DNA from 3 places in the Vogesella sp. EB genome. Region 2 is predicted to be linked to each of the others. Evidence: predicted binding sites of a transcription regulator. Region 2 holds the regulator's gene; each other region holds the start of a gene.
The links. The regulator HrcA, encoded in region 2, represses chaperone genes, less so after heat shock. The targets are predictions, from matches to a motif close to ATTAGCACTCGNNNNNNNCGAGTGCTAAT.
Positions count from the first base shown of each region.

Region 1: groES (co-chaperone GroES) is a predicted target of HrcA. The motif match lies at 2,238-2,266, and genes of this name have one in related genera.
Region 3: rpoH (RNA polymerase sigma factor RpoH) is a predicted target of HrcA. The motif match lies at 6,570-6,598, and genes of this name have one in related genera.

Region 1 covers NZ_LFDT01000009.1:103,264-113,485, forward strand. The annotation lists gene ACG97_RS07680 (Nif3-like dinuclear metal center hexameric protein) at 1-60, opposite strand, end outside; gene groL (chaperonin GroEL) at 191-1,834, opposite strand; gene groES (co-chaperone GroES) at 1,883-2,170, opposite strand; gene ACG97_RS17210 (Wzz/FepE/Etk N-terminal domain-containing protein) at 2,357-3,442, shown strand; gene ACG97_RS07695 (Gfo/Idh/MocA family protein) at 3,951-5,012, shown strand; gene ACG97_RS17215 (acyltransferase) at 5,009-5,476, shown strand; gene ACG97_RS07705 (DegT/DnrJ/EryC1/StrS aminotransferase family protein) at 5,489-6,604, shown strand; gene ACG97_RS07710 (NAD-dependent 4,6-dehydratase LegB) at 6,601-7,590, shown strand; gene ACG97_RS07715 (LegC family aminotransferase) at 7,598-8,749, shown strand; gene ACG97_RS07720 (acetyltransferase) at 8,746-9,381, shown strand; gene neuB (N-acetylneuraminate synthase) at 9,378-10,222, shown strand, end outside.
Region 2 covers NZ_LFDT01000012.1:81,327-91,548, reverse strand. The annotation lists gene alaS (alanine--tRNA ligase) at 1-304, opposite strand, end outside; gene recX (recombination regulator RecX) at 422-868, opposite strand; gene recA (recombinase RecA) at 868-1,932, opposite strand; gene hrcA (heat-inducible transcriptional repressor HrcA) at 2,174-3,190, shown strand; gene mltB (lytic murein transglycosylase B) at 3,238-4,254, shown strand; gene dnaX (DNA polymerase III subunit gamma/tau) at 4,285-6,225, shown strand; gene ACG97_RS09225 (YbaB/EbfC family nucleoid-associated protein) at 6,230-6,568, shown strand; gene recR (recombination mediator RecR) at 6,645-7,244, shown strand; gene dapE (succinyl-diaminopimelate desuccinylase) at 7,307-8,434, opposite strand; gene ACG97_RS09210 (ArsC family reductase) at 8,431-8,781, opposite strand; gene ACG97_RS09205 (PilT/PilU family type 4a pilus ATPase) at 8,807-9,928, opposite strand; gene ACG97_RS09200 (long-chain-fatty-acid--CoA ligase) at 10,056-10,222, opposite strand, start outside.
Region 3 covers NZ_LFDT01000030.1:705-10,926, reverse strand. The annotation lists gene ACG97_RS14185 (adenosylmethionine--8-amino-7-oxononanoate transaminase) at 1-1,070, opposite strand, end outside; gene ACG97_RS14180 (pilin) at 1,505-1,924, shown strand; gene ACG97_RS14175 (PglL family O-oligosaccharyltransferase) at 1,992-3,797, shown strand; gene ACG97_RS14170 (PglL family O-oligosaccharyltransferase) at 3,865-5,601, shown strand; gene rpoH (RNA polymerase sigma factor RpoH) at 5,676-6,536, opposite strand; gene ftsX (permease-like cell division protein FtsX) at 6,655-7,563, opposite strand; gene ftsE (cell division ATP-binding protein FtsE) at 7,560-8,213, opposite strand; gene ftsY (signal recognition particle-docking protein FtsY) at 8,276-9,376, opposite strand; gene rsmD (16S rRNA (guanine(966)-N(2))-methyltransferase RsmD) at 9,554-10,105, shown strand; gene ACG97_RS14140 (YfhL family 4Fe-4S dicluster ferredoxin) at 10,182-10,222, shown strand, end outside.

The DNA of each region.
Region 1 (10,222 bases), on a different contig from region 2:
CCGAGCCGGCTCCAGTTTGGCGTCGAGCACCGCCAGCAATTCCGTCAATTGCATGATCATCTCCTTGAATTGCCGCCATTGTGCCAGAGCAGCGCCGGAAAACAATGCGGCCAACCTTGCCACAAGGTTGGCCGCAATAAAAAACCCCACGCCGTAGCGTGGGGTTTCCAGGTCGCGGGAGCGAGGCTGCTTACATCATGCCGCCCATGCCGCCCATACCACCCATGCCGCTCATGTCCGGCATCGCTGGCTTGTCTTCCGGCAGTTCGGCAACCATGCAGTCGGTAGTCAGCATCAGACCTGCGATGGACGCCGCATTCTGCAGTGCAGTGCGGGTCACCTTGGCTGGATCCAGTACGCCCATTTCCAGCATGTCGCCGTATTCGCCAGATGCCGCGTTGTAACCGAAGTTACCCTTGCCTTCCAGCACCTTGTTCACCACTACCGATGGCTCGTCACCGGCGTTCTGCACGATCTGGCGCAGCGGTGCTTCGATCGCCTTCAGCACGATCTTCACACCGGCAGCCTGATCGGCGTTGGAGGTAGCCAGGCTGGTCAGGGTGGAGCGGGCACGCAGCAGGGCAACGCCACCGCCAGGTACCACGCCTTCTTCAACGGCAGCACGGGTCGCGTGCAGCGCGTCTTCGACACGAGCCTTCTTCTCTTTCATTTCCACTTCGGTGGCTGCACCAACCTTGATCACGGCCACACCGCCGGCCAGCTTGGCCACGCGTTCTTGCAGCTTTTCACGGTCATAGTCGGAGGTCGCGGCTTCGATCTGCTGGCGTACTTCGGCCACGCGTGCCTGGATGGCGGCAACGTCACCGGCGCCGTCGATGATGGTGGAGTTTTCCTTGCCCACTTCAACGCGCTTGGCTTGACCCAGCATTTCCAGGGTCACTTTTTCCAGGGTCAGGCCCACTTCTTCAGCGATCACGGTACCGCCGGTGAGGGTGGCGATGTCCTGCAGCATGGCCTTGCGACGGTCGCCGAAACCTGGCGCCTTCACGGCAACCACTTTCAGGATGCCGCGGATGGTGTTCACCACCAGGGTGGCCAGCGCTTCGCCTTCCACGTCTTCGGCAATGATCAGCAGCGGACGGCCGGACTTGGCCACTTGCTCCAGTACCGGCAGCAGGTCGCGGATGTTGGAGATTTTCTTGTCGAACAGCAGGATGAACGGATTGTCCAGGGCGGCAATCTGTTTTTCCTGGTTGTTGATGAAGTACGGGGACAGGTAGCCGCGGTCGAACTGCATGCCTTCCACCACGTCCAGCTCGTTGTTCAGCGATTTGCCGTCTTCAACGGTGATCACACCTTCCTTGCCGACTTTTTCCATCGCGGTGGCGATGATGTCGCCGATATCGCTATCAGAGTTGGCGGAAATGGAGCCAACCTGGGCAATTTCCTTGGTGGTCGCGCATGGCTTGGCAATCTTGGCTATCTCGCCGACCAAGGCAATCACGGCCTTGTCGATACCGCGCTTCAGGTCCATCGGGTTCATGCCGGCAGTCACGAACTTCATGCCTTCATGCACAATGGCCTGGGCCAGTACAGTGGCGGTAGTGGTGCCGTCACCGGCCACGTCGGAAGTCTTGGAAGCGACTTCTTTCACCATCTGCGCGCCCATGTTCTCGAACTTGTCCTTCAGTTCGATTTCCTTGGCAACCGATACACCGTCCTTGGTGATGGTTGGTGCGCCGAAGGAGCGATCCAGGACCACGTTGCGGCCTTTCGGGCCGAGGGTCACTTTTACGGCATCAGCCAGCACATTGACACCCACCACCATCTTGGCGCGGGCGGAATCACCAAAGCGTACGTCTTTTGCAGCCATGTTCTTCAATCTCCAGAATTCAGTTTAATAAAACGGTAACGGGTCGGATTACTCGACGATGCCCATTACGTCTTCTTCGCGCATTACCAGCAGCTCGTCGCCGTCAACCTTGACGGTCTGGCCGGAGTACTTGCCGAAAATAACCTTGTCGCCGACTTTCAGTTCCAGAGCGCGACGCTCGCCGTTTTCCAGAATCTTGCCGTTACCAACCGCAACGACTTGGCCCATGTCCGGCTTTTCAGCAGCGGCGCCAGGCAGAACGATACCGGAAGCTGTTTTCTCTTCAGCCTCAAGGCGCTTGATAACAACACGATCGTGTAAAGGACGAATTGCCATTGATCTCTCCTAATAGCAGTGGCTGTTGAAAGATGAATACCTATCAAAGCAGCAGATTGACCGAGCGACTGGCACTCGGCGCTTGCGAGTGCTAATGGTAGGGATGGGGTGGGTGGTTTTCAAGAGGGGGTGATAAACTTTTCACGCAAGACACTAGCACCAATGGCATGCATACACCATCCGGGTATGGCACAATACCCGACAGCTTCCGGCAGTTTGGCTGGCAAAATTAAGTATTCAGATTGCTCTGAAACAGAAATGACTACAAATACACACCGCTCATACGAAGACGACGAAATCAATCTGACCGAACTTTTGGTCAAACTCTGGCAAGGCCGATGGGCGGTTGCAACTACAACGGGGGTAGGGTTGGTGCTTGCGAGCCTTTATGCCATAACTGCACCTCAGGTATGGATAGCCAGTGCCACGCTTGCTCCACCATCTTATGAGCAGATGGGCGACTACTACTTGGTCAAAACACAGCTGGATAGCACACCATTCTTCAAAAGTGCTAAAAAGCCCCCTACAATTACGCTGGATCAATCCCCCCCCACAACCCCCCCAAAAACTGGCGATGAAATAAGCGATCAATTATTCGAGTCGATGCAACTACTATTAGATACGACACCAGAAGTAACAGTTTTGCGTCCAGATCGCCGCAAGCAACAACTTTACCAAGTACAGGCTAGTGCCACAAACCCAACTGCAGCCCAGCAAAAACTAACCCACATCCTGACAAAAATTAATCGCCAGCTTGCAGATCAAAAAACACGGGAGTTACGCAGTCAATTGGCATTGCTGCAGCGTTCACTTCATAGCGAACTGGATATCATCGCCAGGCAAGCACGTGCCGCGCGAGCACAAGAGCTTGCATCAACCCACCAAGCGCTAGACAGTGCCAAGCGAGCAAATCTTGTGCACTTTGAAGGTAGCAACTACACCGGGCTGGATACCCCTAGCATGCGCTACCTGCTAGGCAGCAAACTATTGCAGGCAAGACTTGCCACGCTGAAGCAATCAAGCCCAGACTATCCTCCGCGTTATTACGAAGTAACCACGCAGCTAGCAGACATACAGGAACTCCCCCAAATTCAGACAGGTAACCTTGCAGGCTTTCAGCTTGTGACGCCCCCCACCGCATCCGACAAGCCGTCCAGCCCAAAAGGTATATTAGTAATAGCCTTGGGCATAGCTGGAGGTCTGCTACTAGGCTGTGCTCGGGTACTTTGTCGAGACCCACTAGTACGTCTACAAGCTAAACTGAGGCATTGAGTGACAAAAATATAGCGGCCTACGGAATGAAAACCGATGCGTCCAGTACGTCTGTATTACCTGCTTGAGCCGGGGCAATTCAATGAAAATTGCTAGGGTTGTTCTAGTTTTCATAACGGATCACCAAAAAAACCACAGGAAGATTACGTACCGCTAATACTTACTTGGCCATGCGAGTGGTGCACCTCAATGAACTAAACCCCTCGACAGCCACCCATGGGCTGGATAGGTAGCAAAATATAGACGGAACATGCCTTTATCGCCTTATCATGAAACTAGGGGCGGACAACTTCAAGCCTCCCTCCATTCAGGATGGTTATAAAGGGGACAAAAGGAGTTTAGATATAAAAACTTGCCACACCGTCACAAATTATAAACCCTGTTTCAATAGAAAAATTAACCTAACGTTATCACAAGATTGAAACGTCAAACAAAATCAATCCGGCCTGATAAAAACAATCAGACCCCACAATAAATTTCTCACTTATTGAATAAGGCGAGCACTCTCATGTTGAAATTTGCACTGATTGGATGCGGCAGAATTGCCAAAAGACATGCCGAGCTTCTTGGACTCAAGCAAATTGAAGGCGCGCAGTTAGCCGCAGTTTGCGATCTTTCCCCGTCAAAAGCCAAGTCGATCGGTGATCGCTTCTCTGTGCCATATTACACAGATATGCATCAGATGATGCAGGAAAAAGATATTGATGCCGTAGTTGTCTTGACTGAAAGTGGCAACCATGCACGGAACGTGGTGGATCTGGCGCAATATGGCAAGCATATCATCGTTGAAAAGCCCATGGCACTGACACTGGATGATGCCGATGCCATGATTCGCGCCTGCGACAATGCCGGCGTTAAGCTGTTTGTCGTCAAGCAGAATCGCTTCAACGTTCCCGTCGTAAAACTGCGCGAAGCCCTGGAGCAAGGCCGCTTTGGCAAGCTCATCCTGGGCACGGTGCGCGTGCGCTGGTGCCGCCCCCAGGAGTACTATGATCAAGCGCCCTGGCGTGGCACTTGGGCCATGGATGGTGGCGTACTCACCAACCAGGCAAGCCACCATGTAGATATGCTTGAGTGGATGCTAGGCGAAGTGGATAGCGTGTTCGCCCGCAGCACCACCGCTCTGGCAAAAATCGAAGCGGAAGACACCGCGGTGGTAACGCTCAAGTTCCGCAATGGCGCACTTGGCATTATCGAAGCCACTACCGCGGTACGCCCCAAGGATCTAGAAGGTTCCATATCTGTACTGGGGGAAGGAGGCACAGTCGAAATCGCCGGCTTCGCTGTCAACAAAATGAAGGTCTGGAACTTTGTTGAATCCATGCCGGGCGACGATGCAGTCATGGAAACGTATTCGGTCAACCCGCCGAATGTGTATGGCTTTGGCCACCAAGCTTACTATGAGCACGTAGTTGACTGTATCAGAAACAATCGCCGGCACCTTGTAGATGGACTGGAAGGACGCAAGAGTCTCGAGCTGATCAATGCCATTTATGAGTCCATCGAAACCGGCAAAGAGGTTCACCTGCGCTTTCGTCCCCAGCACTGCAAACTGGGTGGCTCGTTTTGAACGCGCCCAAACTACGCGAAGCCGGAATTGTTGATGTTGCGTTTGGTGAGAATGTCGTGGTCGTTCAACCAGTCAATTTGTACGGCAGTTCCATTGGCGATGATGCTTTCATTGGCCCCTTCGTCGAGATACAGCGTGGCGTAACAATCGGCAAACGCACCAAAATCCAGTCTCACAGCTTTATCTGTGAACTGGTGGAGATTGCCGACGACTGTTTCATCGGCCATGGCGTGATGTTCATCAATGATTTATTCAGCAACGGCGGCCCCGCGCGTGGTGATAAGTCTTTATGGCTAGGCACCAAAATTGGTAAAAATGTTTCCATCGGCAGCAATGCAACTATTTTGCCAGTGTCGATCTGCGACAACGTCGTTATTGGCGCAGGCTCGGTGGTAACAAAAAATATCGATATACCAGGGATTTATGCCGGCAACCCTGCCCGCCTCACCAAAAAACAGAATTGAAATTAGCAAACCATGAATATCCCATTTGTAGATTTGCATGCCCAATATACAGGCATCAAGACTGAAATTGATTCGGTTATCAGCGATGTGATCGAAAAGTCACTTTTCGTCCGTGGCCCGTATGTAGACAAGTTCGAGCAGATGTTTGCCGAGTTGATGAATCGCCAACACTGCGTCTCCTGCGCCAACGGTACCGATTCGCTCTACATCGCCATGATTGCGCTGGGCGTCAAGCCGGGGGATGAGGTCATCGCCCCCGCACACTCCTGGATCTCCACCACAGAGACTATCACCCAAGCCGGCGCCAAAGTTGTATTTTGCGACACCGAGTCAGACACTTTCACCATTGACCCGCGCGCCATCGAGGCCAAGATTACGGCGAAAACCGTCGGCATCATTCCCGTGCACCTATACGGCCAAGCTGCCGACATGGAGCCGATCATGGAAATTGCCCGCAAGCACAAGTTATGGGTGTTGGAAGATTGTGCCCAGGCGCATCTTGCCCGCTACAAGGGCAAGTTGGTTGGCACCTTCGGTGATGCGGCTTCCTTCTCCTTCTATCCGGGTAAAAACCTTGGAGCCATGGGCGATGCCGGTGCTGTCGTCACCAATGATTCCGCACTGGCGGAAAAGATGGCAATGTTCGCCAGGCATGGCGGCCTTCGCAAAGGAGATCACCAGATTGAGGGCATCAATAGCCGGCTGGATGGAATCCAGGCGGCCATCCTGTCGGTCAAACTACCGCACCTTCCCGCCTGGACCGCGCAGCGCCAGAATCGTGCCCAGCGCTACAGCGACTTGCTCTCCAGCGTCGCCAGCATCGAAACCCCACATGTGGCCGATGGCCGCGATCATGTATGGCATCTCTATGTGATCAAACATGAGCAGCGGGACGAGCTTGCACAGCATCTGGCAGCCAAAGGCATTCAGACAGTCATCAACTACCCGGTCGCCCTGCCTTTCCTGCCGGCGTATCGCCGCTTCGAGCACCAGCCTGCCGACTTTCCAAATACGTATACCAACCAGTCACGCATCCTGTCGCTTCCCATTTATCCGGAGTTGACGGATGCGCAAATGGATTATGTGGTGGCTGCTATTACCGAATTTTGCGAGAAAACCGAATCATGAGCACGCTCAAGAAAGTCTTGGTTACCGGTGCTGATGGCTTCATCGGCTCCCACCTGACCGAGTTGCTGGTAAAAGAAGGTTATGCTGTCCGGGCACTTTCCCAGTACAACTCCTTCAACCACTGGGGCTGGCTGGAGGACGTCGAGTGCCGCAAGGAAATCGAGGTGCTTAACGGCGACGTGCGTGACCCGCACTACTGCAAGCACATTACCAAAGACGTCGACCTCGTCTTCCATCTGGCCGCCCTGATTGCGATTCCCTATTCTTATGTGGCCCCAGATAGCTATGTTGACACCAACATCAAAGGGACGCTGAACATTTGCCAGGCCGCGCTGGAGAATGGGGTGCAGCGCGTCATTCACACCTCGACCAGCGAGGTGTACGGTACTGCACAGTATGTACCGATCGACGAAAAGCACCCCCTTCAGCCGCAATCACCGTATAGCGCCTCCAAAATCGGCGCGGATGCCATGGCGATGAGCTTCTTCAACACCTTCAACCTACCACTGACGATTGCAAGGCCGTTCAATACCTATGGCCCGCGCCAGTCTGCCAGGGCAGTAATTCCCACCATCATCAGCCAGATTGCCAGTGGCAAGAAGCAGATCAAACTCGGGGATATTACCCCGACTCGCGACTTCAACTATGTAACCGACACCTGTCGCGGCTTCCTTGCCTTGGCGCGCTGCGATAAGGCGATAGGCGAGACGGTCAACATTGGTTCCAACTTTGAAATCTCCGTCGGGGACACCCTGAATCTCATCCGTGAACTGATGCAGAGCGATGTGCAATTCATCACCGATGAGCAGCGTATCCGCCCCGAAAAGTCGGAAGTATTCCGCCTGTGGTGCGACAACCGGAAAATCCGCGAGCTGACTGGCTTCGAGCCGGAATACAGCATTCGGGACGGTCTGCAATCCACCGTGGAATGGTTTACCCACCCCGAGAATCTGGCCAAGTACAAGGCCGATATTTACAACGTCTGAGCCCGCTATGTTCGACTCTCTCATCCGGTTTGTTCGCGAACAATACCAAACCAACGAGTTTATTCCGCTGCACGCGCCGGTGTTCATGGGTAATGAGCGGGAATACGTCGTGAAAACCATCGACTCAACCTTCGTTTCCAGTATTGGCGCCTATGTGGACCGCTTTGAGAGCGAAATGGCTGCCTATACCGACAGCCCGCGCGCCGTCGCCACAGTTAACGGCACCGCGGCGCTGCATATCGCCTTGCTGCTGGCAGGCGTGAAACAGGGGGATCTAGTCATTACCCAGCCCCTCACGTTTGTCGCCACCTGCAATGCGATTGCTTACTGTGGCGCAGAGTCGGTGTTCGTCGATGTAGATCGCGACACCATGGGACTGTCACCCGCGGCACTGGCAGACTGGCTGGAAACCAATGCACTGCTACACGATGACGGTACCTGCCGCACTAGGGATGACGGCCGTGTGATTCGTGCCTGCCTGCCGATGCATACCTTCGGGCACCCAGCCGACCTGGACGGACTGGTAGCCGTGTGCCAACGCTGGCATCTGGCCCTGGTGGAAGACGCCGCCGAATCACTCGGCAGCCTCTACAAGGGACGGCACACTGGCACATTCGGCCTGGTCGGCACCCTGAGTTTCAATGGCAACAAGATCATCACCACCGGCGGTGGTGGCATGATTCTGGCCAATGACGAACTCGGTCGGCGGGCAAAGCACATGACCACCACGGCCAAACAACCCCACCCCTACGAATACGTGCATGACGAGGTCGGCTACAACTACCGGTTGCCCAACCTGAACGCGGCACTAGGCTGTGCCCAGCTTGAGCAACTGGAAAGTTTCGTCACCAGCAAACGTCAGTTGGCCGCACGCTATGCCGAAGCCTTGAAGAACAGCGATCTCCGGTTTGTCTCCGAGCCGGCAGATTGCCGCTCGAACTACTGGCTCAATGCCGTGCTATGCGACGACCACGAACACCGGGATGCCTTACTGAAGGAAACCAATGCGCAGGGCGTCATGACCCGTCCGATCTGGGCGCTGATGAATCGCCTGCCCATGTATTCGCATTGCAGGCATGGCGAGCTGGACAATGCCAAGTGGCTGGAAGCACGCGTCGTCAACCTACCAAGCAGCGTGCGAACGGAAGTCCGGTCATGAAACGCATCGGTATCTTCGGCACATCCGGCATGGCCCGCGAAACAAGGGATATAGCCCATGCACTGGGCTATGACGCAGTTTTTGTGGCCCGCTCCGCCGACGAGCGTGCGGCATTCAGCGATAGCGGAGATGTGATTCTCGAATCCGACGTAGGCAGCTACAAGGACATGCCTTATGTCATAGGTGTCGGAGAGGGTGCTCTGCGCGCAAAAATTGCGGTGCGCCACGCCAATATTATCCGTTTTGGCAATCTGATTCATCCCAGCGCCACATTTGGTTGCGGCCAACGTCAGCACATCGAAACCAGAAGCGGCGTTATCGTATGCGCCGGCGTGCGATTCACCAGTAACATTTCAGTTGGTGATTTCACCCTTTTTAATCTCAATGCAACCATCAGTCACGATTCCGTCATTGCCGATTACGTCACCGTTTCTCCAAACGCCTGCATTTTGGGCAATGTCAGCATCGGGGAGGCTGCCTGGATTGGTGCTGGCACCATCGTCAATCAAGGCAGTAATGATAGAAAAGTCACTATCGGAAAAAATACCTTAATCGGCTCCGGGGCAGTAATCATCGCCGATTGCGATGCGGATTCTGTCTATGTAGGCGTTCCTGGCAGGAAAATAAAATGAAGACTCTCATCATTGCCGAAGCTGGCGTTAATCACAATGGCGACATGACGCTTGCCAAGCAGCTTATCGCGGCGGCCGCGGCAGCCGGGGCCGACCTGGTCAAATTCCAGACATTTCAAGCCAAGAAAATCGTTGCAGCCACGGCACCCAAGGCTGATTATCAAAAGAAGACCACGAGTGTAGATGAGAGCCAACTGGAAATGATCCGTAAACTGGAACTTTCCCGAGCGGATCACGAAGCACTCATCGCCGAATGTAAAAAGTATGGCATCGGTTTCTTTTCCACCGCCTTCGACTCGGAAAGCCTTGAGCTACTAAGCGAGCTGGGCTGCCTGGAAATGATCAAGATTCCTTCCGGCGAGCTAACCAATCTGCCGCTGTTGCGCCAGATGAGCAAGCTCGGCAAACCTATCCTGCTATCCACCGGCATGGCCAATCTGGCCGATATCGAAGCTGCGATCGAGGCCATCGAAGCCAATGGCATATCGCGCAGCCTGATTACGGTTCTGCATTGCACTACCGAGTACCCCACGCCGATGGAGGAGGTTAACCTCCGCGCGATGCTCAGCATCAAGCAAGCATTCAGTGTTGAAATCGGCTACTCGGACCATACGCCAGGCATTGAGGTGCCGATTGCCGCGGTGGCCTTGGGCGCACGGATCATAGAAAAGCACTTTACGCTGGATTGCAATTTGCCTGGCCCCGATCACCGTGCCAGCCTGGAGCCACAACAGCTCGCGGAAATGGTTCGCGGCATCCGCAATATCGAGCGTGCATTGGGTGACGGCATCAAGCGCCCAAGCAAGAGCGAACTTAAAAACAAGCCAATTGCCCGCAAATC
Region 2 (10,222 bases):
TGAAGTAGTCGCCGAAGCTGAAGTTGCCCAGCATTTCGAAGAAGGTGTGGTGACGCGCGGTGTAGCCGACGTTTTCCAGGTCGTTGTGTTTGCCGCCGGCGCGCAGGCACTTCTGGCTGGTGGTGGCGCGGGTGTAGTCGCGCTTTTCGAAGCCGAGGAACAGGTCCTTGAACTGCACCATGCCGGCCACCGTGAACATCAGGGTCGGGTCGTTGCCGGGGATCAGGCTGCTGGAGGCAACCACCTGATGGTTTTTCGAGGCAAAGAAGTCGAGGAACTTCTGGCGGATTTCAGCTGTTTTCATGGTGATTGGTCAGTATCTTCAGTGAATTCGGGTTGCGGCCAACCTTGCGGTGGCGCGGTGCAAAAAGTGATGCCCGATTGTGGCAAGCGTGGCCGGTGCTGGCAAGTGCGGCGCAGCCTATTCGTCGTCGGGCTCGCCGCGCAACACGCGCTGGATGATGTCCATGCCGAAGCCGCGGCTGGCGAGAAAGCGCATCTGTTTCAGCCGCTCCTGCTGGTCGGCCGGCGGCCGGCCGAACTTGCGCTGCCAGATGGCGCGTGCGGTGGCCAGATCGTCCTGCTGGGCCAGCGCGGTCTGGATGGTGTCGCGGTCGATGCCGCGTTCGCGCATTTCCTGCGCCAGGCGGCGGCTGCCGTAACGTTGGCCGCGGCTGTTGGCAAAGGCTTCGGCAAAGCGGCTGTCCGATTGCCAGTGGTCGGCGGCCAGCTGTTCCAGCAGCGCGTCGACTTCTGCTTCGCTGTCGGCAAACGGCGCGAGCCGCCGCTTCAGTTCCAGCCGCGAGTACTCGCGGCGGGACAGAAGATCGACGGCTCGCGCCTTCAGGCTTTTTTCAGTGCCGGCCATCAGGCATCAAAGGTGTCGTCGAGCAGCTCTTCTTCGTCTGCCGCGTCGTCCTTGTTGGCGACTACCTGTACGCCGACGGTTTCGCGGATCTTGCGCTCGATTTCCTTGGCGATCTCCGGATTGTCCTTCAGCCACTGGCGAGTGTTGTCCTTGCCCTGACCGATCTTCTGGCCGTTGTAAGCGTACCAGGCGCCGGACTTGCTGATGAAGTCGTGCTCGACGCCCATGTCGATGATTTCGCCTTCGCGCGAGATGCCTTCGCCATAGAAGATGTCGAACACCGCCTGCTTGAATGGTGGCGACACCTTGTTCTTCACGACCTTGACGCGGGTCTCGTTGCCGATGACCTCTTCGCCCTTCTTGATGCCGCCGATGCGGCGGATGTCCATGCGCACCGAGGCGTAGAACTTCAGCGCGTTACCGCCGGTGGTGGTTTCCGGGCTGCCGAACATCACGCCGATCTTCATGCGGATCTGGTTGATGAAGATCACTAGCGTGTTGGTGCGCTTGATGTTGCCGGTCAGCTTGCGCAGTGCCTGCGACATCAGGCGTGCCTGCAGGCCGACGTGGCTGTCGCCCATTTCGCCTTCGATTTCCGCCTTCGGCACCAGGGCCGCCACCGAGTCGACCACGATGATGTCGACGCCGCCGGAGCGCACCAGCATGTCGCAGATTTCCAGTGCCTGTTCGCCGGTATCCGGCTGCGAGATCAGCATCTCGTCGACCTTGACGCCCAGCTTTTGCGCGTAAGACGGGTCGAGCGCGTTTTCTGCGTCGATATAGGCGCAGGTGCCGCCCAGCTTCTGCGCCTCGGCGACCACTTGCAGACACAGCGTGGTCTTGCCGGACGATTCCGGACCGTAGATTTCCACCACGCGACCACGCGGCAAGCCGCCAACGCCCAAGGCGAGGTCAAGGCCGAGCGAACCGGTGCTGATCACCTGCAGGTTTTCATGCACCTGGTTGTCGCTCATGCGCATGATCGAGCCTTTGCCGAACTGCTTTTCGATCTGGGCCAGTGCTGCGCTCAGGGCCTTGCTCTTGTCTTCGGAACGCTCCGCCATGCTTGCTCCATTCATTCAACGGTGTGGTGTAAGGGATTGGGTTTGATTATGTACGTTTTCATCCGGCGTGCCAAATAAAAGCGACAGGCAACGATGCGTGCGCGCCACAAGGGCAGGGGCGCGCGGGATATCAAGCGCCGGATTATCGCACAAAACCCCCGGCGGCCAAGCTTGCTTCTGGCATGGCCGGCGGTGCAAGTAATGCTTTTGGCGGCAAGCCAAGCTGTGCCAGAATGGCTGCATGTTGAATGAACGTACGCAACGCCTGCTCAAGGTGCTGGTCGAGCGCTATATCGCCGACGGCCAGCCGGTCGCCTCGAAAACGTTGGCCGCAGTCTCCGGTCTGGAGCTGTCGCCGGCTTCCATCCGCAACATGCTGGCGGACCTGGAGGCGATGGGCCTGATTGCGTCGCCGCATACCTCGGCCGGACGGGTGCCGACGCAGCGCGGCTACCGCCTGTTCGTCGATCGCCTGATCACCATCCAGCCGCTGGCGGCGCCGATGGTGCAGGAGCTGCGCCACAACCTGCAGCCGGACAGCCCGCAGCGCGTGCTGCAGGCGGCGTCGCAGATGCTGTCGGAGCTGACCCAGTTTGCCGGCGTGGTGATGACGCCGCAGCGCCCGGACGGTGCCTTCCGCCAGATCGAGTTTTTGCGCCTGTCCGAGCGGCGGGTGCTGCTGATTCTGGTGACGCTGGAAGGCGATGTGCGCAACCACCTGTTCAACACCCCGCGTGATTACAGCGGCAGCGAGCTGATCGAGGCCGCCAATTTCCTCAACCAGCACTACGCCGGCCAGGCGCTGGCCGGGGTGGTCGACCGCATGGAGCAGGAGCTGACCTGCCTGCAGGGCGACATCTCCGGGCTGATGACGGAGGCGATCCGTTTCGGCCGCGAGAGCCTGAGCAGCGACGAGGTGATGGTGTCCGGCGAGGGCAAGCTGCTGTGCGCCAACGACTTCGGCGGCGACCTGCAGCGCCTGCGCGAGCTGTTCGACACCTTCCAGCGCAAGACCGAGCTGCTGCAGCTGCTGGAGCAGAGCCGGCAGGCGCCGGGCGTGAACCTGTTCATTGGCGACGAGTCTGGTGTGGTGACGCTGGACGACTGCAGCGTGGTGATCGCGCCGTACCGGATGGGCGGCCAGGTGGTCGGCACCCTCGGCGTGGTCGGCCCGACGCGCATGGCCTACGAGCGGGTGATCCCCATCGTCGACATCACCGCGCGGCTGGTCTCCAGCGCACTCAATTTCAACGACTAGAATTCAATCACCGGCCGCCTTGCGGCCAACCTTTTGACGGATCCGCCATGTCTTTTCTGCCCAAGATGCTGTTGTCCCTGCTGGCGCTGTGCGCCGCGCTGGCCCGTGCCGATGCCGCCTTTCTGGCGCGGCCGGACGTGCAGCGCTACATCGACGAACAGGTCGCCGCCGGTGCGCTGACGCGGCCGGAGCTGGAGGCGGTGTTCGCCAATGTCGAACTCAAGCCCAACATCATCAACATCATGGACCGGCCGTCCACCGCGCGGCCGTGGTACCAGTTCCGTCCCAACTTCTACAGCGAGCGGCTGATGGGCGAGGGCGTGGCGTTCTGGCAGGCCAACGAGGACGCGCTGCGCCGTGCTGAGCAGCAATACCATGTCGCGCCGGAAATGATCGTCGCCATCATCGGCATCGAGACCCGCTACGGCGGCAACACCGGCAGCTTCCGCCTGGCCGATGCGCTCTCCACGCTGGCCTTCGACTATCCGCGCCGCGCCGCGTTCTTCCGCGACGAGCTGACCGAGCTGCTGCTGCTGGCGCGCAGCGAGAACATCAACGCCTTGTCACTGAAGGGCAGCTACGCTGGGGCGATGGGCCTGCCGCAGTTCATGCCGTCCAGCTTCCGCAAGTGGGCGGTGGATTTCGACGGTGACGGCCATCGCGACATCTGGAGCAACCGCGTTGACGCCATCGGCAGCGTCGGTAACTACTTCCAGCTGCACGGCTGGCTGGGCGGCGACGACGTGGTGGTGCCGGCCGAGGTGGCGCCGGGCGAGGCGCTGGACAAGCTGCTGGCCGACAAATTCAACCTGCACTACAGCGTGGCCGAGCTGCGCGCGATGGGGGTATCGCCGCTGGCGCCGGTGCGTGACGATGCCAAAGCGGTGCTGTTCGCACTGGAAGTGGCGCCGGGCGAGATGCGCTACTGGCTAGGACTCAATAATTTCTACACCATCACCCGCTACAACAAGAGCACGCTGTACGCGATGGTGGCGCACGAGCTGGCGCAGGAAATCCGCAACCGCTACCTGGCGGCGCGTTTTGCCGCGACGCCTGCTCCCTGAACCGGGCGCAAACTGCTAGAATCGCCCGCCATGACCTATCAAGTTCTCGCCCGCAAATGGCGCCCCAAACGCTTCGCCGATCTGGTCGGCCAGGAGCACGTGGTGCGCGCGCTCAGCAATGCGCTGAAAGAATCGCGCCTGCACCACGCCTACCTGCTGACCGGTACCCGCGGCGTGGGCAAGACCACCATTGCCCGCATCCTGGCCAAGAGCCTGAACTGCGAAACCGGCACCACGGCCGAGCCGTGCGGCGTGTGCCAGGCCTGCACCCAGATTGACGCCGGTCGCTTTGTCGACCTGCTGGAGATCGACGCCGCGTCCAATACCGGCATCGACAACATCCGCGAAGTGCTGGAAAACGCGCAGTACACGCCGACCATGGGCCGCTTCAAGGTCTACATCATCGACGAAGTGCACATGCTGTCCAAGAGTGCCTTCAACGCGATGCTGAAGACGCTGGAAGAGCCGCCGGCGCACGTCAAGTTCATCCTCGCCACCACCGACCCGCAGAAGGTGCCGGTCACGGTGCTGTCGCGCTGCCTGCAGTTCAGCCTGCGCAACATGACGCCGCAGCAGGTGGCCGGCCATCTGGCGCACGTGCTGGACACCGAAGGCGTGAGCTCCGAGGCACCGGCGCTGGCACTGCTCGGCCGTGCCGCCGCCGGTTCGATGCGCGATGCGCTGTCGCTGCTGGACCAGGCCATCGCCTACGGTGTCGGCGACGTGCGCGAAGACGGCGTGCGCGCGATGCTGGGCGCGGTCGACCAGCGCTACCTGTTTGCCTTGCTGGAGGCGCTGGCCGATGCCGATGGCGCGCGCCTGATGCAGGAAGTGGAAGCACTGGTGGCGCGTGGTATCGGTTTTGACAGCGCGCTGGCCGAGTTGGCGATGCTGCTGCACCAGCTGGCGCTGGCGCAGACGGTGCCGGACGCCATCGCCGCCGACGAGCCGGAGCGTGACGCGCTGTTTGCGCTGGCGCAGCGTCTGGGCGCCGAGGACGTACAGCTTTACTACCAGATCGCGCTGCATGGCCGTCGTGATCTGGCGCTGGCACCGGACGAACACGCCGGCTTCAGCATGACCATGCTGCGCATGCTGGCCTTCCATCCGGCACAGGGTGGCGCCGATGTGGCGCCGCGTGCCGCCGCACAGAACCGCCCGGCGCCGGGCGCGCCACAGCCTGCGGCCAACCTGGCGCCGGTAACGGCGGCACCATCGCCAGCGCGCGCGCTGCTGGCCAATATCGGCGGCAAGTCGGCGGTGACGCCGCCTGCCGCCGCCGAGCCGCTGCCGGCGGCAGAAGCGGAACCCGAGCCCGCCCCCGCGGCGGCAGCAGCTGACACCGCGCCACCACCGCCTGCCGATCTGGCGCCGTGGCACGAGGCACCGGTGGCACCGGTGGCACCGTCTGCGGCAGCGACCGCGCCGATGCTGGCGGAGGCCGACGAGGTTGACGCGGCCGATACGGTCGACGATGAGATGGTCGAGTTGCCGGCAGCCGGCGACGCAGACGGCGAACTGGCCGAGTACGCGTTGCTGCAGGCGGAGGCCGACGCCACGCCGGCGGAGCCGGCGGTCATCGCCTTTGATGGCGACTGGTCGGCGCTGATCGGCCAGCTGGGCGCCAAAATGGGCGCCGCGCGCATGCTGGCGCAGAACGCCGCGCTGAAACTGTGGGACGGCGAGGTGTTCCACCTCGCGGTGCCGGAGGCGTTCCGCAATATGGCGGGGCGCGATTTTCAGGACAAACTGCGCACGGTGCTGGGTGAGCACTTGGGCCGTGCGGTACAGATCAGCGTGTCGATCGAGACGCTGGATGTGGAAACCCCGGCGATGCGGGATGCCCGCTTCAAGCGCGAGCAGCTGGCCGAGGCCAGGCTGATCATGCAAAACGATAAGGTGGTACAGCAACTCGTGCAGGAAATGGGCGCGACCTTGCTGGCCGAGACGATACAACCCGTTCAGGAGTAAGACGATGTTTGGTAAAGCCGGAATCGCGGGTCTGATGAAACAGGCCCAGCAAATGCAGGAAAACATGAAAAAGGCGCAGGAAGAACTGGCCAAGGTCGAGATCGAGGGCCAGTCCGGCGCCGGTCTGGTCAAGGTGGTGATGACCTGCAACCACGACGTGAAGCGCGTCAGCATCGACGACAGCCTGCTGGACGATGCCAAGGAAGACAAGGAAATGCTGGAAGACCTGATCGCCGCCGCCTTCAACGACGCCAGCCGCAAGGCCGACGCGCTGTCGCAGGAGCGCATGTCCGGCTTTACCGCCGGCATGAACCTGCCGGCCGGGATGAAGCTGCCGTTCTGAGTCATGCCCCGACAAAGGTTGGCCGCAAGCCGTGCGTGCTTGCGGCCAACCTTTTTTGTGATCAACAGGTTCTGTCATGAAAAATCCACCGTCCCTCGATCAACTGATCGCCGCGCTGAAGGTATTGCCCGGCGTCGGCCCCAAGTCGGCACAGCGCATGGCCTTTCATCTGCTGCAACGCGACAAGGCCGGCGCCGACAAGCTGGCGCGGGCACTGGATCGGGCGCTGCTCAATCTGCGCCACTGTGAGCGCTGCCACACCTTCAGCGAGACGCCGCTGTGCAATGTCTGCGCCGACGACAAGCGCCGTCAGGAGGTGCTCTGCGTGGTGGAGATGCCGGCCGACCTGCTGATGCTGGAGCAGACCCGCTGCTACGACGGTCTCTACTTCGTGCTGATGGGGCGGCTGTCGCCGATGGACGGAGTCGGTCCCAAGGACATCGACCTGGAGCGGCTGATCGCGCGCGCCTGTGACGGCGTGGTGGCCGAGGTGATCGTGGCCACCAACTTTACCGCCGAAGGCGAGGTCACCGCGCACCTGATCGCGGAAATGCTGAAGGCGCAGGGGCTGAAGGTGACGCGCATCGCGCGCGGCATGCCGGTCGGCGGCGAGCTGGAGTATGTCGATCCGGGCACGCTGGCGCAGGCGATGTACGAGCGGCGCACGCTGAGCTGAGTGCTGGCCGGCCATGAAAAAGCCGCCCGATCCGGGCGGCTTTTTTGCGGCCAACTTTGTGCTCAGCCGAGCAGCTTGTGCAGGGTTTTTTCGTACACCTGCGACAGCGGCTCGATGTCGTCGACGCTGACGCACTCGTTCAGCTTGTGGATGCTGGCGTTGATGGGGCCGAATTCCACCAGCTCGCGCGCGATGCGCTTGATGAAGCGGCCGTCGGAGGTGCCGCCGGTGGTGTTCAGTTCCGGCTCCACCCCGGCAACCTCGTGGATCGCGCTGCTGATGGCGTCGGTCAGCGCCCCCGGTGCGGTCAGGAACGGGTTGCCGGACAGCAGCCAGTGCAACTCGTAGGCCAGGCCGTGCTGGTCCAGAATCTGGTGCACGCGGTCCTTCAGCGTCTCCGCGGTGTGCTCGGTGGAGAAGCGGAAGTTGAACTTGATGTCGCAGCTGCCGGGGATGATGTTGGTGGCACCGGTGCCGGCGTGGATGTTGGAAATCTGCCAGCTGGTCGGCGGGAAGTACTCGTTGCCGTGATCCCATACCTCGGCGGCCAGTGCCGCCAGCGCCGGCGCGACCAGGTGCACCGGGTTCTTGGCCAGGTGCGGGTAGGCGATATGGCCCTGGATGCCGTGCACGATCAGGTGGCCGGACAGCGAGCCGCGGCGGCCGTTCTTGATGGTGTCGCCGAATTGCTGCGACGAGGTCGGCTCGCCGACGATGCAGTAGTCGATCACGTCGCCGCGTGCTTCCAGCGCATCGACCACGCGCACGGTGCCGTCGGTGGCGATGCCTTCTTCGTCGGAGGTGATCAGGAAGGCAATGGTGCCCTTGTGCTGCGGGTTGGCCGCGACAAAGCGTTCGCTGGCGGTGATGAAGGCGGCCAGCGACGCCTTCATGTCGGCGGCGCCGCGTCCGAACAGGTGGCCGTTGCGGATCACCGGCTGGAACGGGTGGCTGTCCCACTGGTCGACTGGGCCGGTGGGCACCACGTCGGTGTGGCCGGCAAAGCACAGCAGCGGGGCGCCGTGGCCGCGATGGGCCCAGAAGTTGCTGACGTCACCGAACGGCATGCGCTCGATGGTGAAGCCGAGGTCTTCCAGGCGCGCGATCATCAGTTCCTGGCAGCCTTCGTCGCGCGGGGTGATTGAGTCCAGGGCGATCAGGGTTCGGGTCAGTTCCAGGGTTGCGCTCATTTGCCGAATGCCTCCTGGTAGTCGGCTTCCTTGAAGCCGAGGTGCAGCTTGCCGTTGTGCTCCAGCACCGGGCGCTTGATCAGCGACGGCTTGCAGATCAGCAGGTCGATGGCGCTGGCCGGGATGGTCGCCAGTGCCTTTTCGGCGTCGCTGAGCGCGCGCCAGGTAGTGCCCTTGCGGTTGATCACCTGCTCGAGGCCGAGGCTGTCTATCCATTGCGCCAGCTTGTCGGCGGCGATGCCCTGTTTCTTGAAGTCGTGAAAGGCGTAGTCAATGCCCTGCGCGCTGAGCCATTGGCGGGCTTTTTTGACGGTGTCGCAGTTGGGAATGCCGTAAAGGGTAATCATGGTGGGTGTAATCGTCGGCTGTGGTTCAGTGGGATAGGGTAAAGCCGGCAAAGCTTTCGCCGTCTTCCGGCTTGCTGTCTTCCGGCTTGCTGTTGTCGTGGTTGATCAGCCAGTACAGGTTGGTCGGCGAGTCGGCGTTGTGCAGCGCCTCTTCCAGCGAGATCAGGCCGTCCCTGTACAGGCGGAACAGCGACTGTTCGAAAGTCTGCGCGCCCTCGGTCATGCTGGCCTCGATCGCTTCCTTGATCTTGTCGATCTCGCCGTTGCGGATCAGGTCGGCAATGTGCGAGGTGTTGATCAGCACCTCCAGTGCCGGGCGGCGCTTGCCGTCGCTGGCGGGGATCAGTCGTTGCGAGATCACCGCCTTCAGCGCGGCCGACAGGTCCATCAGCAGCGCGCTGCGGTTTTCCAGCGGGAAGAAGCTGATGATGCGGTTCAGCGCGTGGTAGCTGTTGTTGCCGTGCAGGGTGGAGATGCACAGGTGGCCGGATTGCGCGTAGTTGATGGCGTGGGTCAGTGTTTCGGCGTCGCGGATCTCGCCGATCATCAGCACGTCCGGCGCCTCGCGCATCGCGCTTTTCAGCGCGTTCTGGTAGCTGTGGGTGTCGACGCCGATTTCGCGCTGGTTCACCAGCGAGCGCTTGTGTTCGAAGATGAATTCGATCGGGTCTTCCACCGTCAGGATGTGGCCGGTCTGCGTCTGGTTGCGCTGTTCGATCATCGCCGCCACCGTCGAGCTCTTGCCAGAGCCGGTGGCGCCGACGACAAAGATCAGGCCGCGCTTGAGCGAGGTCAGCTCCTTCAGCGTTTCCGGCAGGTTGAGCTGGCCCAGCGACGGAATCTTCGGCGCGATGTAACGGATGACGATGCCGATGCTGCCGCGCTGGCGGAAGATGTTGACGCGGTAGTTGCCCAGCTCGTCCACCGCGGTGCCGAAGTTCATCTCCAGCTCGCGTTCGAATTCGTCGATCTGCTCCGGACTCATCAGGCTGTGGGCGAGGCGCTGCACGTTTTCCGCGCTCAGCGGCTTGTCGTTGACCGGCAGGGTGTGGCCGTCGATCTTGATCTGCGGTGGGGCGCCGCAGCTGAAAAACAGGTCGCTGGCCTTCTTGTCGGCCATCAGTTTCAGGAACGGGAGCATGAGCATGGTTGCGGGTTGCCTTGTGGTCGCCTCGGGTGGCGCTAGTCTAGCCCGAATGGTAGCCGGCTGTAGAGAGTCCGGCCATGAAAAAACCCGCCTGGCGGCGGGTTTATCGGTGACGGGTGCGAGGGCGTCAGGCGCGCAGCGCGCGGCGCAGGATCTTGCCGACGTTGGTTTTCGGCAGCTCGTTGCGGAACTCGACCGCCTTTGGCACCTTATAGCCGGTCAGGTTGGTCTTGCAGTGCTCGATGATGTCCTTCTCGCTCAGGCCCATGTCCTTGCGTACCACGAAGACCTTGA
Region 3 (10,222 bases), on a different contig from region 2:
TGGCGGCTGAATAGCGCGGCGGTGGCAAGGTTGGCCGCAATCACCTGTTCATCCTCGAAGATGTCGAGCACGGTCAGCGCCGCGCGGCAGGCCAGCGCATTGCCGGTGTAACTGTGCGAGTGCAAGAAGCCGCGGCTGACGTCGTCGTCGTAGAACGCGGCGTAGATGTCGTCGGTGGTCAGCACGCAGGACAGCGGCAGGTAGCCGCCGGTGATGCCTTTCGACAGGCACAGGAAATCGGCGCGGATCGCCGCCTGTTCGCAGGCGAACAGTGTGCCGGTGCGACCGAAGCCGACCGCGATCTCGTCGGCGATCAGGTGCACCCGGTACTGGTCGCACAGCCGGCGCGCTTCGGCCAGGTACAGCGGGTCGTACATCACCATGCCGGCGGCGCCCTGTACCAGCGGCTCGATGATGAAGGCGGCGAGCTCGTGGCCGTGCTGTTGCAGCAGGCTCTCCAGCGCGCTAGCGGCGCGGCGCGCGACGTCGGCGGCCGTCTCCCCCGGTGCGGCAAGGCGGGCATCGGGGCTGGGCGCGCGCAGGTTGTGCTGCAGCAGCGGCGCGTAGGTGTCGGAGAACAGCGGCACGTCGGTCACCGCCAGCGCGCCGACGGTTTCGCCGTGGTAGCTGTGTTCCAGGCTGAGGAAACGGGTCTTCCGCGTCTGGCCGTGATTGCGCCAGTAGTGGAAGCTCATCTTCAGCGCGATCTCGGTGGCGCTGGCACCGTCGGAGCCATAGAAGGCGTGGCCGAGGCCGGTGAGTGCGGCCAACCTTTCCGACAGTTCCACCACCGGCTGGTGGGTGAAACCGGCGAGGATCACGTGCTCCAGGGTATCGAGCTGATCCTTCAGCGCCTGCTTGATGCGCGGCTGGTTGTGGCCGAACAGGTTGACCCACCACGAGCTGACGCCGTCGATGTAGCGCTTGCCGTCGAAATCCTCTAGCCAGATGCCGTCGGCGCGGGCAATCGGGATGATGGGCAGGGTTTCGTGGCGCTTCATCTGGGTGCAGGGGTGCCACACCGCGGCGCGGCTGCGCGCCAGCCAGTGTTGTGCTTGCGAGTCATGCATGGTGGGGCCTCCGGAAGACAAGGCGGGCATCGTAACATGGCGCCGCACCTCGCAAGAGTGACGAAAATTGTCAGCCGCTTGCCGATTTTGCGCCCGCCGGCCGCAGCTGTACTGGCGGTGCTGGGCGCAAAAAGCCTGCTACAGCGGTCTTTTGCGATGGCCGCGGCCAACCTGGCACGGCCTGGCGCCAATCTTGCTGTGCTTTGTCAGGAATCAAGCTGCGCTGGCCCGTTGCCGTGTATCCTCGCCGCGACGGTCGTTAAGGCAGCTAGCCGCGGAGATCGTAGTACCGCGTCGCTGCTAGCTGCCGGCCTCGGTTCCGTGATTTACCGAGGCGGCTCGTGTGCGTGCCAATTGGCAATTGCAGTGCTGGCTTGGATTTGTTTTTTCGCTGGTAGTTTGCCGTTTTTCATTTTCAAACAGGAGCGATACACATGAAACGTGTACAACAAGGTTTTACCCTGATCGAACTGATGATCGTGGTAGCGATCATTGGTATTCTGGCTGCGCTTGCGATCCCGGCGTACTCCAACTACACCAAGCGCGCGCAGGTTTCGGAAGCGTTCTCGCTGGCGGATGGTATGAAGATTAAAGTCGCAGAAACGCAAGGCGAAACGGGCTCTTGTACTACTATGAATGCTTCCGGTACCTATGCGAATATTGCTGTCTCGTCTGGTACTGCTGCTGCTGGTGGTTGTGTTATCACTGCAACCTTCCAAGCCCCTGCTCACACCGATCTGGTTGGTGATACCGCTGTAATTATTCCTACTTTTGGCTCCAACTCGACCACTTGGTTGTGCAGCTTGGCTAGCTCGACAGTAGACGACGCGTATCTGCCTAAGGCTTGCTCGTAATTTCATTCGTAACGTGAGCATTAATCTGGCCCTTGCTATGCAAGGGCCTTTTATTTTCGGGAACAGAATGAGCCGGACCATCACATTGGAACGCCTGGCAATGGCCGCCTTGTTTTTACTGGTGACCATCCCCTTTCTCAACTGGGTACGCTTTCAGCCGGCGGGTGATTACGTCAGCAGTGTTTGCGCGGTATTGCTGGCGGTGGTGGTATTGCTGCTGTCACCGGCAAGAAATCGTGATGCAGAGCCTAGCGGCGCCTTGCTGCTACTGGCGCTGTTGCCATTGTTGACCATTGCCACCGCCCTGGTCTCGCTCTATCCCGGACAGGGGGCGGCAGCCAGCATGGGTATGGCGCTGTGCCTGGCGCTGGCCTATGCCGTATCCCGCCATTCGCCACAGTTGGTGCTGACGGCGCTGGCCTGGGGGCTGTTGCTGGGTGGGCTGATGCAGGTGGTGATTGGCTTGTTGCAGGTGACACAGTGGGTGCTGGTATTGCAATGGCCGTGGGTGTTCTACGACAAGGGCAATCCGGCCAATCTGATTGGTCAGGTAGCACAGCGCAACCATTACGCCAATTACCTGACCCTGTCCCTGTTCGCCAGTTGCTATCTGTTTGCTGTCAACAAGCTGCGCGGCTGGTTATTGCTGCCGCTGGTGCTGCTCTTCGGCCTGTTCATCAGCTGGTCCGGCTCACGGTTGGCGATCGGTTATGCCGGCGCCGCCATGGTACTGGCGTGGCTGTTTTACTGGCGTAGTGGCCGCCAGGCCGAGACCGGCCGTTTGGCCTTGGCCCTAGCGTTGGCGACGTGCTGGCTGGTGTTCTGCCAGTTGTTCAATAAAGAACTGGTCGTACTGCTCAATTGGCTGGGCCTGCCACTGGGTGATATCGGCTCTGCCGCCGACCGCATGCTGGCCGGTGGCTTTGGTGCCCGGCGCTGGGTGGAGTGGCAGAAGGCGTGGCAAGTTTTTCTGGAGCACCCCTTGTTCGGTGTCGGGCTGGGCGGCTATGCGGCAGAAAGCGTGCGCCTGGAAGTGGCGATGGGTTTTGCCGGGCAGTGGTCGGAGAGCTGGCTGTTTACGCATAGTCATAACCTGATCCTGCAGTTGCTGGCGGAAACGGGACTGCTTGGCACCGCTGTGGTGGTGATTGGCCTGTGCTGGGCGTTCTTGCCGTTTTTCCGCAAGGAGCAGGCCAATGTTCATTCCCTGCTGGTGGTGCTGCTGGCAATGGTGCTGCTGCTGCACAGCATGGTCGAATATCCGCTGTGGTATATGACTTTTCTCAGCCTGTTTGCCGTGCTGCTGGGGCTGTCACCGGCCCGCCACTACACGCTGGCTATCCGCCTGTCGATGCGCCGTGTGCTGACGTGGGGCTTTTGCGCGCTGTTGCTGTGGCAGTCGGTGGCAGGGCTGCTGGCCTATGGCAAGCTGGCGCGCTGGCTTGTGCCAGGCTCCAATGCGCAGGTGAATGTGATGCGCGCCGAGGAGGTCTGGCACATTGCGCGCAATCCGCTGTGGACTTACGAGGCCGATATGGTGCTGGCCAATTACCTGATCGTGGACAAGCGCCAGCTGCAGGAGAAGCGTGCGCTGTTCGAGCGGCTGACCGCCTATCGCCCGCATGCCGGCATGCTGATCAATGTCGCGATCCTGCGAGCGCTGGATGGCGACAGCGCTGCCGCCGAGCAGGCTCTGCGTTTTGCCATCGCCGCCTATCCGGCCTATACGCCGGGTTTTGCCGCCGAGCTGATGTCGCGTCACGATCCGGAGCTGCGGCCGCTGCAGGCGATCGCCAATACGGCGCTGCAGGCCAGTCGCGATGGCGGCGCACAGTCGGCGGCATCCAGCGTGCTGGCTGCGCCACGGCGCTGAAACTCTCCCGATCTGACAGCAAAAGCGGCGGTGCGGTATGCTTCCGCCTTTGCCGAAACGCGGATTGATGATGTTTGCTTCTCTTGCGCGGCCAAGGTTGGCCGCATTGCTGCTGGCGGCGGTGACCGTGCTGCCCTTCCTGTCGCCGTTCCACTACCTGCCGCTGCCGCAGTGGTGGGGGGAGATCGCGGTGGTGGTACTCGGCGCGCTGGCCTGCCTGTGTCTGCCGCGCGGCACATTGCGCCTGCCGCGGGTGGTGCCGTGGCTGACGCTGCTGGCTGTGCTGTGGCTGAGCCAGCCATGGTTTGTCGAGTTGCTGTTTCCCGGCCTCAATGCGGCAACGGCGCTGGCCTTTCTCGCGCTGGCGCTGCTGGCGCTGGCGGTGGCCCGCTGGCAGGCGCTGAGCGACGCCGAAACGGTGATGACGGTGCTGGCCAAGGGCTTGCTGGTCGGTGCCCTGCTGCAGTCGCTGATCGGGCTGGCGCAGCTCACCGAGCTGGCGCCGCTGCTGGGCGGCGTGCTGTTCTACGATGGTGCGCATCCGACCTCCAATATTTTCGGCCACATCGGGCAGCGCAACCAGTATGCACACTACCTTAGCTGGGGGCTGGTGGCCGTCAGCTGGCTGGCCGTGGCGCGCGTGCTGTCGCGCGGTGTGGCCGTCGCGGTGCTGCTGTGGCTGGCGCTGTCGATCGCCTTTGCCGGCTCCCGCACCGTGTTGCTGTACGCCGCCGCCTTGCTGCTGCTGGCGCCAGCCTGGTACTGGCACGTGCGCGACGAGGCCAGCAAGCGCCTGATGCAGTGGCTGTTGCTGGCGGCGGGCTTGCTGCTGCTGATGCAGTTCGCGTTGCCGCTGGGCGAGTGGCTGTTGCGGCCGCTACTGCATGGCGAGCTGGTGGCCAGCGGGGTCGAGCGGCTGGCGGCCAACTCTGACGGCATGGGCGCGCGGCGGCTGGCGGAGTGGGGCAAGGCGTGGCTGGTGTTCCGCGAGGCGCCGTGGTTCGGCGCCGGCTGGTCGCAGTACGCGTACCACAGCGTGCGGCTGCAGCTACTGCCGCAGTTTGTCGATAGCGGCGTCAACAGCGGCCTGTTCAGCAATGCCCACAATCTGGTGTTCCAGCTGCTGGCCGAGGTCGGCCTGATCGGCACCCTGGCGGTGTTGCTGGGCCTGAGCTGGGTGTTGCTGCCGTGGTGTGGCCGCCAGGCGCGGGCGGTGCATCTGCTGCCGCTGGCCATGCTGGTCATCTCGCTATTGCACAGCATGCTGGAGTACCCGCTGTGGTACCTGTACTTCCCGGCGGTACTGGTGATGCTGCTGGCGCTGGCGCCGGTGGCAGAGGGGGGCAAACGCCGCCCATTCCGGCCAGTACAGTACGGCGCGCTGTTGATGCTGCTGCTGGCGGGGTATGGCAGCTATCGTTATGTCGAGATGCAGGGCCTGTACAACCCGCGCAGCGCGCAGCAACAGCAGCGGCTGCAGCAGATCATGCGTAGCGAGCCGCTGTTTGCCTTCCACGCGCTGGGGCTGCTGGATGATGTGGTGAGGCCGGGACGCGACAGTCCGCCAGCGCAGCGGCAGTGGATTGCGCTGCTGGCGCAGATGCGACCGTATCCGGATGTGCTGCGCAAGGAGGCGCAATTCCTGGCGCTGGAAGGGCGCCCGCAGGAGGCCGCCTACACCATGCGGCTGGCACTGGCCTCGTTCCCGACCTACGCGCCGTTTTTCCTGCGCGCGCTGTCGCCGGAAGAAGCGGCTTGGCAGCCGCTGCGGCAACAGGTGGAGGCGGCGATGTCTAAGCCGTGAACGGCGGTGGCTGGCCAGCAATGAAAAATCCCTGCACATGGCAGGGATTTTTTGTGTCTGGCGAGGCGGGCAGATCAGCCGTCGATGACCACACCGCTATGCAGCGCCGTCTTCATCTTGCCTAATGCCTTGGCCTCGATCTGGCGGATGCGCTCGGCGGAGACGCCGAACTCGGCGGCCAGGTCATGCAGCGTGGCGCCGCTGTCGTCGGCCAGCCAGCGCGCTTCGATGATGCGGCGGCTGCGCGGGTCCAGTGTTGACAATGCTTCCAGCAGGCCTTCGCTCTGCAGGCGATCCACCGCGCGGCGCTCCAGTGTCACGGTCGGCTCGTTGTGGGCGTCGGCCAGCCAGTCGATCGGGGCGTAGGCGTCGTCGTCGTTGTCGTCGGCCAGCAGCGACACGTCCTGGCCGCTCATGCGCGTTTCCATTTCGCGCACTTCTTCCGGCTTGACGCCGAGATCTTCGGCAATGGCGCGGGCTTCGCTGTCGCTGAGTGCAGCAAAGCTCTTCTTCATGCTGCGCAGGTTGAAGAACAGCTTGCGCTGTGGCTTGGTGGTGGCAATGCGCACCAGCCGCCAGTTGCGCAGGATGAATTCATGCATCTCGGCCTTGATCCAGTGCACCGCGAACGAGAACAGGCGCACGCCGCGGTTCGGTTCGAAGCGCTTGACCGCCTTCATCAGGCCGATATTGCCTTCCTGGATCAGGTCGGCCTGTGGCAGGCCGTAACCGGCGTAGCCGCGGGCAATGGATACCACCACGCGCAGGTGAGACATCACCAGGCGTTTTGCCGCTTCCAGGTCTTCGTGTTGCTGATGACGCGTGGCAAGCTCGATCTCCTCTTCCTGGGTCAGCATCGGGATGCTGTTAACGGTCTGGATGTATTGCTCCAGGCTGCCGTTGGAAGAAAGTACGGGCAGGGCAAAAGTGGACATGTATTCGCAATCCTCCTAAATGGACCGACTTATCTTAGCACTCGGATTATGAGAGTGCCAGACGACAGGAGTTCCTGCCAATGGCAAATTTCAATCAGACCGATTGTCTCGCCCGATGTCACGCCGGCTGGTTTTTGCGCAGATGATGGTCTGCGGCCAACCTGGCGCCGAGCATGCTCAGCAGCACGGCGCCCAGCAACACGCCCAGCACTTCCAGCGGCTGCAGGCTGCGTAACTGGGCATCGATGCCGTACAGGCTGGCGAATTCGGCCAGCGCCGGATTGGCCTGGTAGGCCAGCCAGCTGCTCAGGCCCCAGCACAGCAGCGCCGACAGCCCGCCCTGCCACGCAGCGTGATAGAGAAAGGGGCGGCGAATGAAGCTGTCGGTGGCGCCGATCAGTTTCGATACCGCGATTTCTTCCTGCCGCGCCAGAATCTGCATGCGGATGGTGTTGTGGTTGATCAGCACCATCGCCAGCGCAAACACCACCGCCAGCAGCCAGGCAAGCTGGCCGGCGAGGGTGATCATCGCGTGCAGCTTGCGCGCCCAGGCCGCATCGAACTGCGCCAGTTCCACCATCGGCAGCCCGGACAGCTCCTTCTGCAGCAGGTCGAGCATCGCCGGCTCCAGCGCTTGCGGAGTGACGATGAAGGCGTGCGGCAGCGGATTGCTGCCGAGGCCCTCGCTGATCGCGTTCAGGCCGCTGCGCTGTTCCAGTTCTTTCAGCGCGGCATCCTTGTGCACAAAGCGGAAGGATGCAACCCGTGGATGGTGCTTGAGGCTGCTTTCCACCGCGGCCAGATCGGCCTGTTCGCTGGACAGCTCCATGAACAGTGTGATCTGCGGCGTGGTGTTCAGCTTGGCGGTCCACTGCTGCAGACTGCTGACACCGAGATACAGCGACACCGGCAGCGCCAGCGCGATGGCCAGCATCAGCAGGTTGAGCAGGTTGCCGAACGGCTGGCGCAGGATCTTCAGCAGTGCGCTGCGGGCGCTCTGTGCGTGCAGGTACAGGTAGTGTTTCATGCGGCGAATTGTCCTTCACGAAGCCGGATGATGCGGCGGCCGTAGTCTTCCATCAGCGTTTCGTCGTGGGCCGAGATCAGCACCGTGACACCAACCTGGTGGAAGGACTTGAACAGCTCCATGATGTCCAGCGCGTAGGCGCGGTCGAGGTTGGCCGACGGCTCGTCCGCCAGCAGGATGCTGGGGCGGTGCACCACGGCACGGGCAATGCACAGCCGTTGCTGTTCGCCGCCGGACAGGCGGATCGGCATCACCTTCTCCTTGCCGGCGAGGCCGACCTTGTCCAGTGCCGCCCGCACGCGGCGTTGCGCATCGCGACGGTCGAAACCGATGATGTCCAGCGGCAGCATCACGTTGTCGAATACCGAGCGGTCGAACAGGATCTTGTGATCCTGGAACACCACGCCGATGTGCTGGCGCACATAGGGCAACTGGCTGGCGCGCAGCTTGCTCAGGTTCTGGTTGTTGACCAGCACATTGCCGCTGGTGGCGCGTTCGATACCGGAAACCAGCTTCAGTAGCGTGCTTTTGCCGGCGCCGGAATGACCGGCGAGGAACACCATCTCGCCGCTTTCCACCGCGAAGGACAGGTTGCGCAGCGCCTCGTGTCCACCGGGGTAGCGCTTGGTGACTTGGTCAAATCGGATCATCGGCAATCATCCCGCACAAAGGTTGGCCGCAACGACGGCGGCCGGCAAGTGGATCAAGGCGCTCAGTCGAACAGCGCGTCGACAAAGTCGCGGGTCGAGAACGGGCGCAGGTCGTCGATGCCTTCGCCGACGCCGATGAAGCGCAGCGGTATCGGGTGCTGCTTGGCGATGCCGGCGATGACACCGCCCTTGGCGGTGCCGTCCAGCTTGGTGAGGATCAGGCCGGTGAGACCGAGCGCCTCGTCGAAAGCCACCACCTGGTTGATCGCGTTCTGGCCGATATTGGCATCCAGCACCAGCACCACTTCGTGCGGAGCATCCGGGATCGCCTTCTGGATCACGCGCTTCACCTTCTTGATTTCTTCCATCAGGTGCAATTGCGTCGGCAGGCGGCCGGCGGTGTCGGCAATGACGATGTCGATGCCGCGGGCCATGGCGGCCTGTATCGCGTCGTAGCAGACGGCGGCGGCGTCGCCGCTTTGCTGTGCGATCACGGTGACGTTGTTGCGCTCGCCCCAGGCAATCAGCTGTTCGCGGGCGGCGGCACGGAAGGTGTCACCGGCGGCGAGCAGCACCGACTTGCCCTGGCTTTGGAAGTACTTGGCCAGCTTGCCGATCGAGGTGGTCTTGCCGGCGCCGTTGACGCCGGCGAGCATGATCACGTAAGGCTTCTTGCCGTGCGTCTGCAGTGGTTGTTCCAGCGGCTGGATCAGTTCGATCAGCGCCTCTTTCAGTGCGCCTTTCAGTTCGCTGGCGTCCTTGAGGCCCTTCAGCGATACCCGCTCGCGCACGTCGCGCAGCAGGTGACTGGTAGCATCCATGCCCATGTCCGAAGTCAGCAGCACCGCTTCCAGCTCTTCGTACAGCTCGTCGTCGATCTTGCCGCCGCCAAACAGGCCGGCCAGCTGCTTGCCCAGCTTGTCACGGGTCTTGGCGAGGCCGGATTTCAGCCGTTCGGTCCAGCTCGGTTTCGCCTGCGTCACGCTGCTGGCCGGAGCAGGGGCCGGAGCTACAACAACTGGCGCTGCCGTTGCCGCTGCGGCTGGCGTTGGCTCAACGCTTGCCGCAGGTGGCGTGACGAGATCCGCTGCGGGTGCGACCGGGGCTGCCGGCGGGGTCGGGGTGGTGTCGGGAACGGGTTTTTTCTTGAAAAAGCTGAACATGCGAAATGGCTGAGTCGAAGTAAGAGATTAGCGCTGGATTGTACCGGCAAAAGCCAGGGCGAGGGCAAACCTGAGTATAAAGCGCGACATGGCGTTAACAGATTGATTCACGACAGAAGTTCTGCGGCGGTAAATGGAGTAAAATCTCGCCCTTCTTTGAACAAGGCAGGGCATGGCATGGCGCAGCAACGCAACAGGGTGCGGATCATTGCCGGCAAGTATCGTCGGCGCCTGCTGCCCTTCCCGGATGTTGACGGCTTGCGGCCAACCCCGGATCGGGTGCGGGAGACGGTGTTCAACTGGCTGGCAGATCGTGTCGAGAACGCCGATTGTCTCGACCTGTTCGCCGGCAGCGGGGCGATGGGCTTCGAGGCCGCGTCGCGCGGTGCGCGCAAGGTGGTGCTGGTCGAGAAAAGCCGCACGGCGCTGCAGTGCCTGCGCGACAGCAAACAGTTGCTGGAGGCGGCCGAGGTGCAGCTGCATTCCGGTGCCGCGGAGGACTACCTGGCGCGCAGCGCGGAGCGTTTCGACCTGATCTTCCTCGATCCGCCGTATGCGCTGACCCTGCTGCCGGCATTGCTGCCCAAGGTTGGCCGCATGTTGAAGGCGGGCGGATGCATATATATAGAATCGGATCGGCCGGAGCAGTTTGCCGGCTGGCGGGTGCTGAAAGAGGGCAAGGCGGGGGCGGTGCGCTTTGCGTTGCTGGCCGCTGAGTCCAGCGAATAAACATATAACGGCATGGGCTTGCGATGGTGTGCCGGCGGTGCCAGAATTCACTAGTGAAATACCTGAGGAAATTACTATGTCTTTGATCATTACTGACGAATGCATCAATTGCGATGT